Polyangium mundeleinium: one gene and its partners. The main gene of each other region encodes a partner of the protein of the gene in region 2 in a complex. Links are inferred from orthologs where the notes say so. Each region holds a gene or a part of one and is shown on either strand. Other genes may lie near its edges. The genes, in order: POL67_RS01795, accD and accB.

Region 1 (3,118 bases), about 11 Mb from region 2 along the record:
TCGACGATCCTGAACCACGTGGTCAAGGAGCGCGCGGCCGTCCTCACGCACGACGCGGCCATGGACTTCGCGGCCTCCAAGGGCAAGAGCATGATCCTGAACCGGATCAGCTCGGCCATCGTCGTGCCGCTCGTCGCGCCGAACAACACGCAGGACGTGCTCGGCGTGCTCTGGCTCGACTCGGAGACGCTCGCGCAGTTCCAGCCGAAGGACCTCGAGCTCGTGGTCGCCGTGGCCCACCAGGCCTCGATGTTCATCGAGATCAACATCCTCGGAAAGAAGATCGAGAACGAGATCATCGCCCGCGAGCGCTTCTCGCGGCTGCTCTCGCCGAACATCGCCGAGCGCGTGATGAGCGGCCAGCTCGAGGTGCGCCTCGGCGGTCAGCGCGTCGATGAGTGCACGGTCTTCAACAGCGACATCCGCGGCTTCACCGCGATGAGCGAGAACACCCCGCCCGAAGAGCTCGTCGACATGCTGAACGAGTACTTCGAGCTCATGGTGGACACGATCTTCAAGTACGAGGGCACGCTCGACAAGTTCATGGGCGACGGGATCATGGCCATCTGGGGCGCGCCCGTGATCCACCCCGACGACGCGATCCGCAGCGTGCATTGCGCGCTGGAGATGGGCGAGGTGCTCGGCGACTTCAATCGGAGGCGCCTCGAGCGCGACCTCGCGCCGCTCGCGATCGGCATCGGCATTCACACGGGCCCGCTCGTCGCGGGCTACATCGGCAGCTCGAAGGCGCTCTCGTACACGGTCATCGGCGACACGGCGAACACCTCGGCGCGGCTTTGCTCGGTCGCGCTGGCGGGACAGATCGTGGTCAGCGAGATGACCCACGACAGGCTCGTGGGGCGCTTCGAGACGGAGGAGTTGCCCTCGGCGAAGGTGAAGGGCAAGGAGAAGCCGCTGCGCGTGTTCAACGTGATCCGGGCGGCGACGTCGGTGCAGGTCCCCGCGAACATCCTCGCGGAGCCGACGATCTCGGAGTGACCTCAACCTGCCATGTTCGTGCTGCCATTCGAGAAGCCGGTCGCGGATTTGGTCGAGAAGGTGAGGGCCCTGCGCGCGCTCGCCGCTTCCGATCGCAGGTTCGAACCCGAGCTCCTGCGCCTCGAAGAGAAGACGTCGCGGCTCGCGCGCGAGATCTTCGCGGACCTCACGCCGATCCAGAAGGTCCAGCTCTCGCGCCATGCGAACCGGCCCTACACGCTCGATTACGTGAAGCGGCTCTTCACCGGATGGGTTGAGCTCAAAGGAGATCGGCGCTTCGCCGAAGATCAGGCGATCGTCGCGGGGCTCGCGTCGTACCACGGCCGCAGCGTCGTCGTGGTCGGCCACCAGAAGGGCCGCGGCACGAAGGAGAACGTGAAGCGCAACTTCGGCATGCCCCACCCCGAGGGCTACCGGAAGGCGATTCGCATGTACGAGCTCGCCGACAAGTTCGGCCTGCCCGTGCTCACGTTCATCGACACGCCCGGCGCGTATCCCGGCATCGGCGCCGAGGAGCGCGGGCAGAGCGAGGCCATCGGCGCGGCGCTCGCGGCCATGGCGAGGGCGCGCGTGCCGATCCTGGCGACGATCATCGGCGAAGGCGGGTCGGGCGGCGCGCTCGCGCTTGGCGTGGCGAACCGCGTGCTCGTGATGGAGTTCGGTTGTTACTCGGTCATCTCGCCCGAGGGGTGCGCGGCGATCCTGTGGAACGACGGCACGCGCGCGGACGAGGCCGCGGCGCAGCTCAAGATCACGGCGCCGGAGCTCTTGCAGCTCGGCGTGGTCGACGCCGTCGTGGAGGAGCCGACGGGCGGCGCGCACCAGGACCACGAGGAGGCGGCGCGTCGGCTCGACGAGGCCTTGTGGCCGACGCTCATCTCGCTCGACGGCCTCTCGGGGGACGAGCTCGTCGACGATCGGTATCGTCGCTTCCGCGCGCTCGGCTCTTTCCTCGCCTGACCTTTCCCGCACGGCGGGCCGGCGCTATACGCCGCGGATGTGCATCAACAGGGAGCGGTCGTGACCGTACCCGTCGCCCTCGTCGGCTGCGGCGCGTGGGGCGAGAACCTGCTCCGTGTGCTTTGCGAGAGCCCGCGGGCCGATCTCGTCGCGGTCGCCGAGACGAGCGCGGCGCGGCGCGAGCTCGCGCGCGTGAAGGCGCCCTCCGCGGCGATCGTCGAGAGCCTGGAAGAGGCGATCGGGCTCGGCGCGCGCGCCGTGGTGATCGCGACGCCGCCGCGCTCGCATGCTTCGCTCGTGCTCACGGCGCTCGACGCGGGGCTCGACGTGCTCGTCGAGAAGCCGCTCGCGCTCTCGGCCGCGGACGCCGAGCGTTGCGCCTTGCGCGCGGCCTCGCTCGGGCGCGTGGCGATGGTGGGCCACCTCTTGCGGTATCACCCGGCCGTCGAGCGGCTCGTCGCGCTGGTGCACGAGGGCGCGCTCGGCACGGTCCGGCACCTTGCGGCCTCGCGCCTCTCCATTCGTGGGGATCGATCGGTGCCGGCGCTCTGGTCGCTCGGCCCGCATGATCTCTCGATCGTGCACGCGATCGAGCCGCTCCGGATCGAGTCGCTCGAAGCGACGAGCGGACCGGAGGGCGATCCGGTCGTGCTCGGCTTGCGGCTCGCGACCGGGTTTGACGCGCGGATCGAGCTCTCGCGCGTGCATGCGACGAAGGAGCGGCGGATCGTGGTCGTGGGCTCGTCCTCCGTGGCGATGCTCGACGACGTGCGGGCGCCGGATCGCATTTTTCTCTCCCGTTCACCGGTGAGCAGCGACGGGCTTTTCGAAGGGCCGACCGAGGAGATCCGCGTCCCGTGGCGTGAGCCGATGGCCGTGGAGATCGATCACTTCCTGCGTTGTGTGGAGGAGCGCCGCGCGCCGCGCACGCCGTTCGAGGAGGGCGTGGTCGTCGTGCGCGCGCTCGGGCAGGCCGAGCGGGTGCTCGGCGAGGCGGGCCTCAGGCCGGCTTCGCTTCGAGCCGAAGGATCGTGATCTCCGGCGCCGCGCCGAGCCGCACCGGCGGCCCCGTCGTACCGAGCCCCGGGCTCACGTAGAGCCACGCGTCGCCCTCGCGATAAAGGTCCGCGTGATAGCGATACACGCGGGCCGACAGATT
Region 2 (2,735 bases):
TACGTGCACCGCGTCGTGGTGGGCGCGAAGTACGAAAAGCGCATCGAGCGCAGGACCGTCCAGAAGTCCGAGGGAGCGAAGTAGGAAGATGAGCCTTTCGCGAGAGCAGATCGCACGCCGCGCGGCCGGAGAGCTCCGTGACGGCTTCTACGTGAACCTCGGCATCGGGATGCCGACCCTGGTCGCGAACTTCATCCCGAAAGGGATGGACGTCGTGCTCCAGAGCGAAAATGGCCTGCTCGGCATCGGCCCCTACCCGGAGGCCGGCAAAGAGGACGCGGATCTCATCAACGCGGGCAAGGAGACGGTCACGATGATGCCCGGCTCGGCCACGTTCTCCAGCGCGGAGAGCTTCGCGATGATCCGCGGCGGCCACATCGACCTCGCCATCCTCGGCGCGATGGAGGTCTCCGAGAAGGGTGACCTCGCGAACTGGATGATCCCGGGCAAGATGGTGAAGGGCATGGGCGGCGCGATGGACCTCGTGGTCTCGGCCAAGCGCGTCGTCGTGATCATGGACCACGCCGCGAAGAACGGGTCGCCCAAGATCCTGCGCGAGTGCAGCCTCCCGCTCACGGGGCGGGGCGTGGTGCACCGGATCATCACGGATCTCGCGGTGATCGACGTGACGCCCGAGGGGCTCGTCCTGCGCGAGCTCGCGCCGGGCGTCTCGGCGCGCGAGGTGCAGGCGAAGACGGAGCCTGCCCTGAAGGTCCCGCACGACGTGAAGGAAATCGACCTCGGCGAGGGGGGTTTGGGGGCGTAGCTCGGCTCGTCCGAGCCTACCTCCCAAGCGTCGACGTAGCATGAGCTGGCCAGACAAAACACCGCCCAGTGCCGGGGAAAAGCGCTCGATCGGCGCGGGTGTGTTCCGGCGCTGCGAGGGCTGCGGCGAGACCGTCACGGCCGACGATCTCGCCGCGAGCTTCGAGGTTTGCCCGCGCTGCGGACATCACCACAAGCTCTCCGCGGCCGGCTTTCGCGCGCTGCTCTGCGACGAGGGCGCGCTCGAAGCGTGGGACGAGCACCTCGTGCCCGACGACCCGCTCCGCTTCAGCGACGGCCGGAGCTACAAGGATCGTGTCGCCGCCGCGCAGAAGAAGACCGGCGCGCGCGAAGGCATCCAGATTGGCAAGGCGAGCCTCGGCGGCCGGCCGATCGGGTACGGCGCGTTCGTCTTCGCGTTCATGGGCGGCAGCATGGGCTCGGTCGTGGGCGAGAAGATCACGCGCCTCTTCGAGCGCGCGGCCGAGGAGGAGCTGCCCGTTTTGCTGCTCTCGGCCTCGGGCGGCGCGCGTATGCAGGAGGGCATCCTCTCGCTCATGCAGATGGCGAAGAGCGTGGCGGCGCTGGAGCGCTTCCGGCAGCGCCGGCTGCCGTTTCTCTCGGTGCTCCTGCACCCGACGACGGGCGGCGTGGCCGCGAGTTTTGCCTTCCTCGGCGACGTCAACATCGCGGAGCCGAAGGCCCTCATCGGCTTCGCGGGGCCGCGGGTCATCGAGAACACGATCCGGCAGACCTTGCCGCCTGGCTTCCAGCGGGCGGAGTTCTTGCTGGAGCACGGCATGATCGACGCGATCGTCCCGCGCCTGGAGATGAAGCAGACGATCGGCCTTTTGCTCGATCACCTGCAGGACGGCCGCGCCGCGCGGACCCCACGCTGAACGGATGCCCTCTCCACGTCTCGCTCCCCTCGTCGACGAGCTCATGCGGCGCGCGAGTCGCCGGGGCATGTTGCTCGGGCTCGAGCGCATGCACGCGGCCCTCGCGGCGCTGGGAAATCCCGAGAAAAAGCGGCCGTTTTTCCACATCACGGGGACGAACGGGAAGGGTTCGACGAGCGCGATGCTGGAGTCCATCGCGCGGGAAGCGGGCGTTCGGACCGGGCTCTACACCTCGCCGCACCTCTGCCGGATCGCCGAGCGCATCCGGCTGAACGGCGAGCCCATGGCCGACGACGGCCTCGCGGACGCGCTCGAACGGGTGCTCGTGGCCGCGCCCGATGCCACGTTTTTCGAGGCGATGACGCTCGCTGCGTTCGTCGCGTTCGACGCGGCGGACGTCGAGATCGGCGTGATCGAGGTGGGCATCGGGGGGCGGCTCGACGCGACGAATGTGCTCGAACGGCCGCTCGGGACGGCCATCACGTCGGTCGCGCTCGACCACACGGCGCTGCTTGGCGACACGCACGCGGCGATCGCGCGGGACAAAGCAGGCCTGTTTCGGCGGGACGTGCCGGTCGTGCTGGGGCCGCTCGACGACGAGGCGCTCGCGGCGGCGCTCGATGTGGCGAGGGACGTCGGCGCGCGGCCGATCCTGCGGGTGGCGCGGCCGGGCGAGGCGGCGTCGGATGCGGGCGGGGTGTTCGTCTTCGAGGCGCGTGCGCTCCCGGACGGGCGCGCGCGGATCGAACTGCCGGGCGGGGTCGTCGAGACGCACCTCGGCCTCGCTGGCTCGCATCAAATCGCGAATGCGGCGGTGGCCGCGGCGCTCGCGGCCGCAGCCTCGAAGCCCCCATTCAAACCGCCGCCGGGGCTGCTTTCGCGTGGCCTCGCGGCGGCGCGATGGCCGGGGCGGCTCGAACGGATCGACAAGGACGGCAAGGCCGTTCTCCTCGATTGCGCGCACAATCCACACGGCGCGGCGGCGCTCGCCGAGCACGTGCGTTCCCTCGGTGTTTCGCCCGATCGGGTGGTGCTCGTCTTCGGGGCGCTCGCGGACAAAGCGTGGACGGG
Region 3 (3,173 bases), 4.0 Mb from region 2 along the record:
CGATGAAATATGGGGAAGCCACCCCGACGATAGAAGGGGACTCGTCGAGATTCGCTCACGCCTGTCCGGCTCGTTCGTGCTTTCCCTAGAATCGTAGTCGTTCGATCGTGCGTGTAGACATCTTGCCGGCGACTACGTCGGGATCCCGCAGGAGAGCCTGGTGGAGCGGGATGTTCGTGCGGATACCGCCGATCACGAACTCGTCGAGCGCGCAGCGCATGCGGGCGATCGCTTCCGCGCGGGTGGCGCCGTGCGTGATCACCTTGGCGAGCATGGGGTCGTAGTTGTTCGGCACGCGGAAGCCGCCGTAGACGCCCGAGTCGACGCGCACGCCGCCGCCGCCGGGCGGCAAGTACTCGGTGATGAGGCCCGGCCAGGGGACGAACGTGCGCGGATCCTCCGCGTTGATCCGGCACTCCAGAGCGTGCCCGCGAAGACCGAGAGCGCGGCCGCTCGGCAGGGAGAGGGCTTGTCCCGCGGCGGCGCGGATCTGGTTCTCCACGAGATCGATGCCCGTCACCAGCTCGGTGACCGGATGCTCGACCTGCACGCGGGTGTTCATCTCCATGAAGTAGAGATTCCCGCGCTCATCCATCAAGAATTCGAGCGTCCCGAGCGAGGTGTAGCCCGTCTCCAAGAGCGCGTGCGCACACACCTCGGAGAGCTCGGCGCGTTTCTCCGGCGTCATGACCGGGCTCGGCGCCTCCTCGATGATCTTCTGGTGCCGGCGCTGCAAGGAACACTCGCGCTCGCCGAACGTGAAGATGTGGCCGTGGCCGTCGCCGAGCACCTGCAGCTCGATGTGCCGCGGCTCCTCGACGAACTTCTCCAGGTAGACGTCCGGGTTCTTGAAGCCCGCCTGCGCCTCGCTCGTCGCCGTTTCGAAGGAGCGGCGGATCTCGCTGTCGTCGCGCACGACACGCATGCCGCGCCCGCCGCCACCGCCCGCGGCCTTGAGGATCACGGGGTAGCCGATACGCGCGGCCTGCACCGCGGCGTCCTCGGCGTCCCGCAGGACGGTCGTGCCGGGGAGGAGCGGCAGCCCGAACCTCTTCGCGGCTTCCCGCGCGCGGACCTTGTCGCCCCAGAGGCGCATCGCCTCGGGCGTGGGGCCGATGAAGGTCAGGCCACAACGACGGCAAAGCTCGGCGAACTCGGCGTTCTCCGAGAGGAACCCGTAGCCCGGGTGCACCGCGTCGGCGCCGGTGATCTCGGCCGCGGCGATGATCTGCGGGATGTTGAGGTAACTCCGCCGCGGATCGGCGGGGCCCACGCACACGGCCTCGTCGGCGAACCGCACGTGGGGCGCGGTCGCGTCGACGTCCGAGTGGATGGCGACCGTGCGGATGCCGAGCGTGCGGCACGCCCGGACGACGCGCATCGCGATCTCGCCGCGGTTGGCGATGAGGATCTTGCCGAACAAGGCTCCTACCTCTCTGCCACAGCGGCGCTCACACGCGCTTGACCCTGAAGAGCTTCTGACCGAATTCGACAGGCTTGCCGTTCTCGACGAGGATCTCGTCGATGATGCCGCCGCAGTCGGACTCGATCTCGTTCATCAGCTTCATCGCCTCGATGATGCAGAGCGCCTGGCCTTCTCGAATGTGGCTCCCGACCTCGACGAAGGGCGGCGCCTCGGGGGAGGGGGAGCGGTAGAAGGTGCCGACGAAGGGCGAGGTGACGTACGTGCCCCCTTCGCCCTCGCTCGCAGCCGCACGGGGCGGCGGAGCGGCGGGGGCGACCTCGGCGCGCTCCTCGTAGGCAACGACGCGCGCGCCGCCCGTGCCACGCGCGAGCCTGATACGCACGTGCTCGTCCTCGAACTCGAACTCGGTGACGTTGCGCTTCTCGAGGACGCGAAGCAGCGTCCGGAGCTGCTTGAGGTCGATGTTCATGCCGATCCGTTCCCGCGTGGTGGCGGCCGCTCTACCCTGGAAGCGACCCGCCAGCGTCGGGGTGCTTTCTAGCGGAAGGACGGCAAAAAGGAAGGGGATTCGGGGGCGTCGGCGGCGTGACGCTCGACGTCAATTTTCGCGCTGCTGCAGGTGGTAGACGAGGCCCAGCAAGCCGAGCACGTACGACGCGGGGCCAAAGCCGGCGACGGTACCGAGGCACGCGCCGGCTGTGATCGAGTGGTGACGGAAAGGTTCGCGCGCCGCGGTGTTCGTGATGTGCACCTCGACCACGGGCAGGCCGCTCGCGCGGATGGCGTCGTGCAGCACGACCGAGGTGTGGGTGAGTCCGGCGCCGTTCATGACGATGCCGTGAAAGCCCCCGTCCGCGGCGCGCCCGATGGCCGTCACGAGCTCACCCTCGTGGTTGGATTGCAGGAACGAGACGTCCACGCCTTCGCTCCGCGCGACCTCCTCGACGGCCTTGTGGATGTCGTCGAGGGTGGTCGTGCCGTAGATGGAAGGTTCACGCTTGCCGAGCCTGTCGAGGTTCGGCCCCGAGATCACGAGGACGCGCTTCGGCGAGGTGCTCACATGTCCTTCAAGAGCACTGGCGCCTTGACGCGTAGCATGTACCGGGCCTTGCCGACGTTACCGTCTGGCCGCACGGAGACCGCGACGAAGTGTCGCTCGTTCAGCACACGAATGACCGTCGTCACCTTCGCCGCTTCGATGGCGATCTCGGCGGTATCGCCGGCTTCGAGCATCTGGGCCGCGCGCTGGATCGACTTGATGACGACGCTGAACTCCGCGCCGATCGTGTTGATGTCGAAGGGGGCATCGGGCTTCGAGTAGCTGTCGACCGGGATGCCCTCGAAATCCATGAGGAGGCTGGCGATGCCACCCTCGGTGCCTTCGACGACCTCCTTGAGGACGCTCTGGAACATGGGCTGAAACCTTAGCGAAACCCGAGGCGGACGGGAAAAAGAAAGGGGAGGTTCGTTCGAAGAGCCTCGGATTTGCGGCCTGGCACCCCAGGACACCCGTCCGTCCGGCCGCTCTTTCCGTCCTCCGATCGTCCCGGCAGTCTCGGGGGAGCGTCTTTTGCCTCTTGCATCCCGATGCCAACCGGTCCATTCCCGCACCTACGGGCCCGCCCTCACCGGCGCTTGACCCTCGTCCCGCCGAGCGGCTAACGTGCGTCGCGGCTACGTGCCCACCGACCCATCGCGGTGGCACCTGGTTTGTCCCCACGTATCCGAACGAGAAGGACGGCCCAAA

The links.
Region 1: the proteins of accD (region 2) and POL67_RS01795 are in contact, whole or in part, in a solved structure (PDB 8UXZ), measured with the Escherichia coli proteins. The link is inferred for Polyangium mundeleinium from one-to-one orthologs.
Region 3: the proteins of accD (region 2) and accB are in contact, whole or in part, in a solved structure (PDB 8UXZ), measured with the Escherichia coli proteins. The link is inferred for Polyangium mundeleinium from one-to-one orthologs.

The regions. Positions count from the first base shown.
Region 1 is NZ_JAQNDO010000001.1:421,485-424,602, forward strand. Bases 94-2,985 are described here. They hold POL67_RS01795 (acetyl-CoA carboxylase carboxyltransferase subunit alpha), read left to right. Parts: upstream 94-1,011; coding sequence 1,012-1,959; downstream 1,960-2,985. Other genes in these bases: POL67_RS01790 (adenylate/guanylate cyclase domain-containing protein), read left to right, coding at 94-999; POL67_RS01800 (Gfo/Idh/MocA family protein), read left to right, coding at 2,020-2,985; POL67_RS01805 (metallophosphoesterase), read right to left, coding at 2,960-2,985. In the rest of the region: more of POL67_RS01790, read left to right, coding at 1-93; more of POL67_RS01800, read left to right, coding at 2,986-2,994; more of POL67_RS01805, read right to left, coding at 2,986-3,118. UniProt on the Escherichia coli protein: Component of the acetyl coenzyme A carboxylase (ACC) complex. First, biotin carboxylase catalyzes the carboxylation of biotin on its carrier protein (BCCP) and then the CO(2) group is transferred by the carboxyltransferase to acetyl-CoA to form malonyl-CoA.
Region 2 is NZ_JAQNDO010000001.1:11,007,877-11,010,611, reverse strand. It holds accD (acetyl-CoA carboxylase, carboxyltransferase subunit beta), read left to right. Parts: upstream 1-806; coding sequence 807-1,664; downstream 1,665-2,735. Other genes in the region: POL67_RS43290 (bifunctional folylpolyglutamate synthase/dihydrofolate synthase), read left to right, coding at 1,669-2,735; POL67_RS43300 (CoA transferase subunit B), read left to right, coding at 89-766; POL67_RS43305 (CoA transferase subunit A), read left to right, coding at 1-84.
Region 3 is NZ_JAQNDO010000001.1:7,006,422-7,009,594, forward strand. The notes cover bases 174-3,120. They hold accB (acetyl-CoA carboxylase biotin carboxyl carrier protein), read right to left. Parts: upstream 1,896-3,120; coding sequence 1,452-1,895; downstream 174-1,451. Other genes in these bases: accC (acetyl-CoA carboxylase biotin carboxylase subunit), read right to left, coding at 174-1,423; aroQ (type II 3-dehydroquinate dehydratase), read right to left, coding at 2,025-2,486; POL67_RS27730 (roadblock/LC7 domain-containing protein), read right to left, coding at 2,483-2,839. In the rest of the region: more of accC, read right to left, coding at 86-173. UniProt on the Escherichia coli protein: This protein is a component of the acetyl coenzyme A carboxylase complex; first, biotin carboxylase catalyzes the carboxylation of the carrier protein and then the transcarboxylase transfers the carboxyl group to form malonyl-CoA.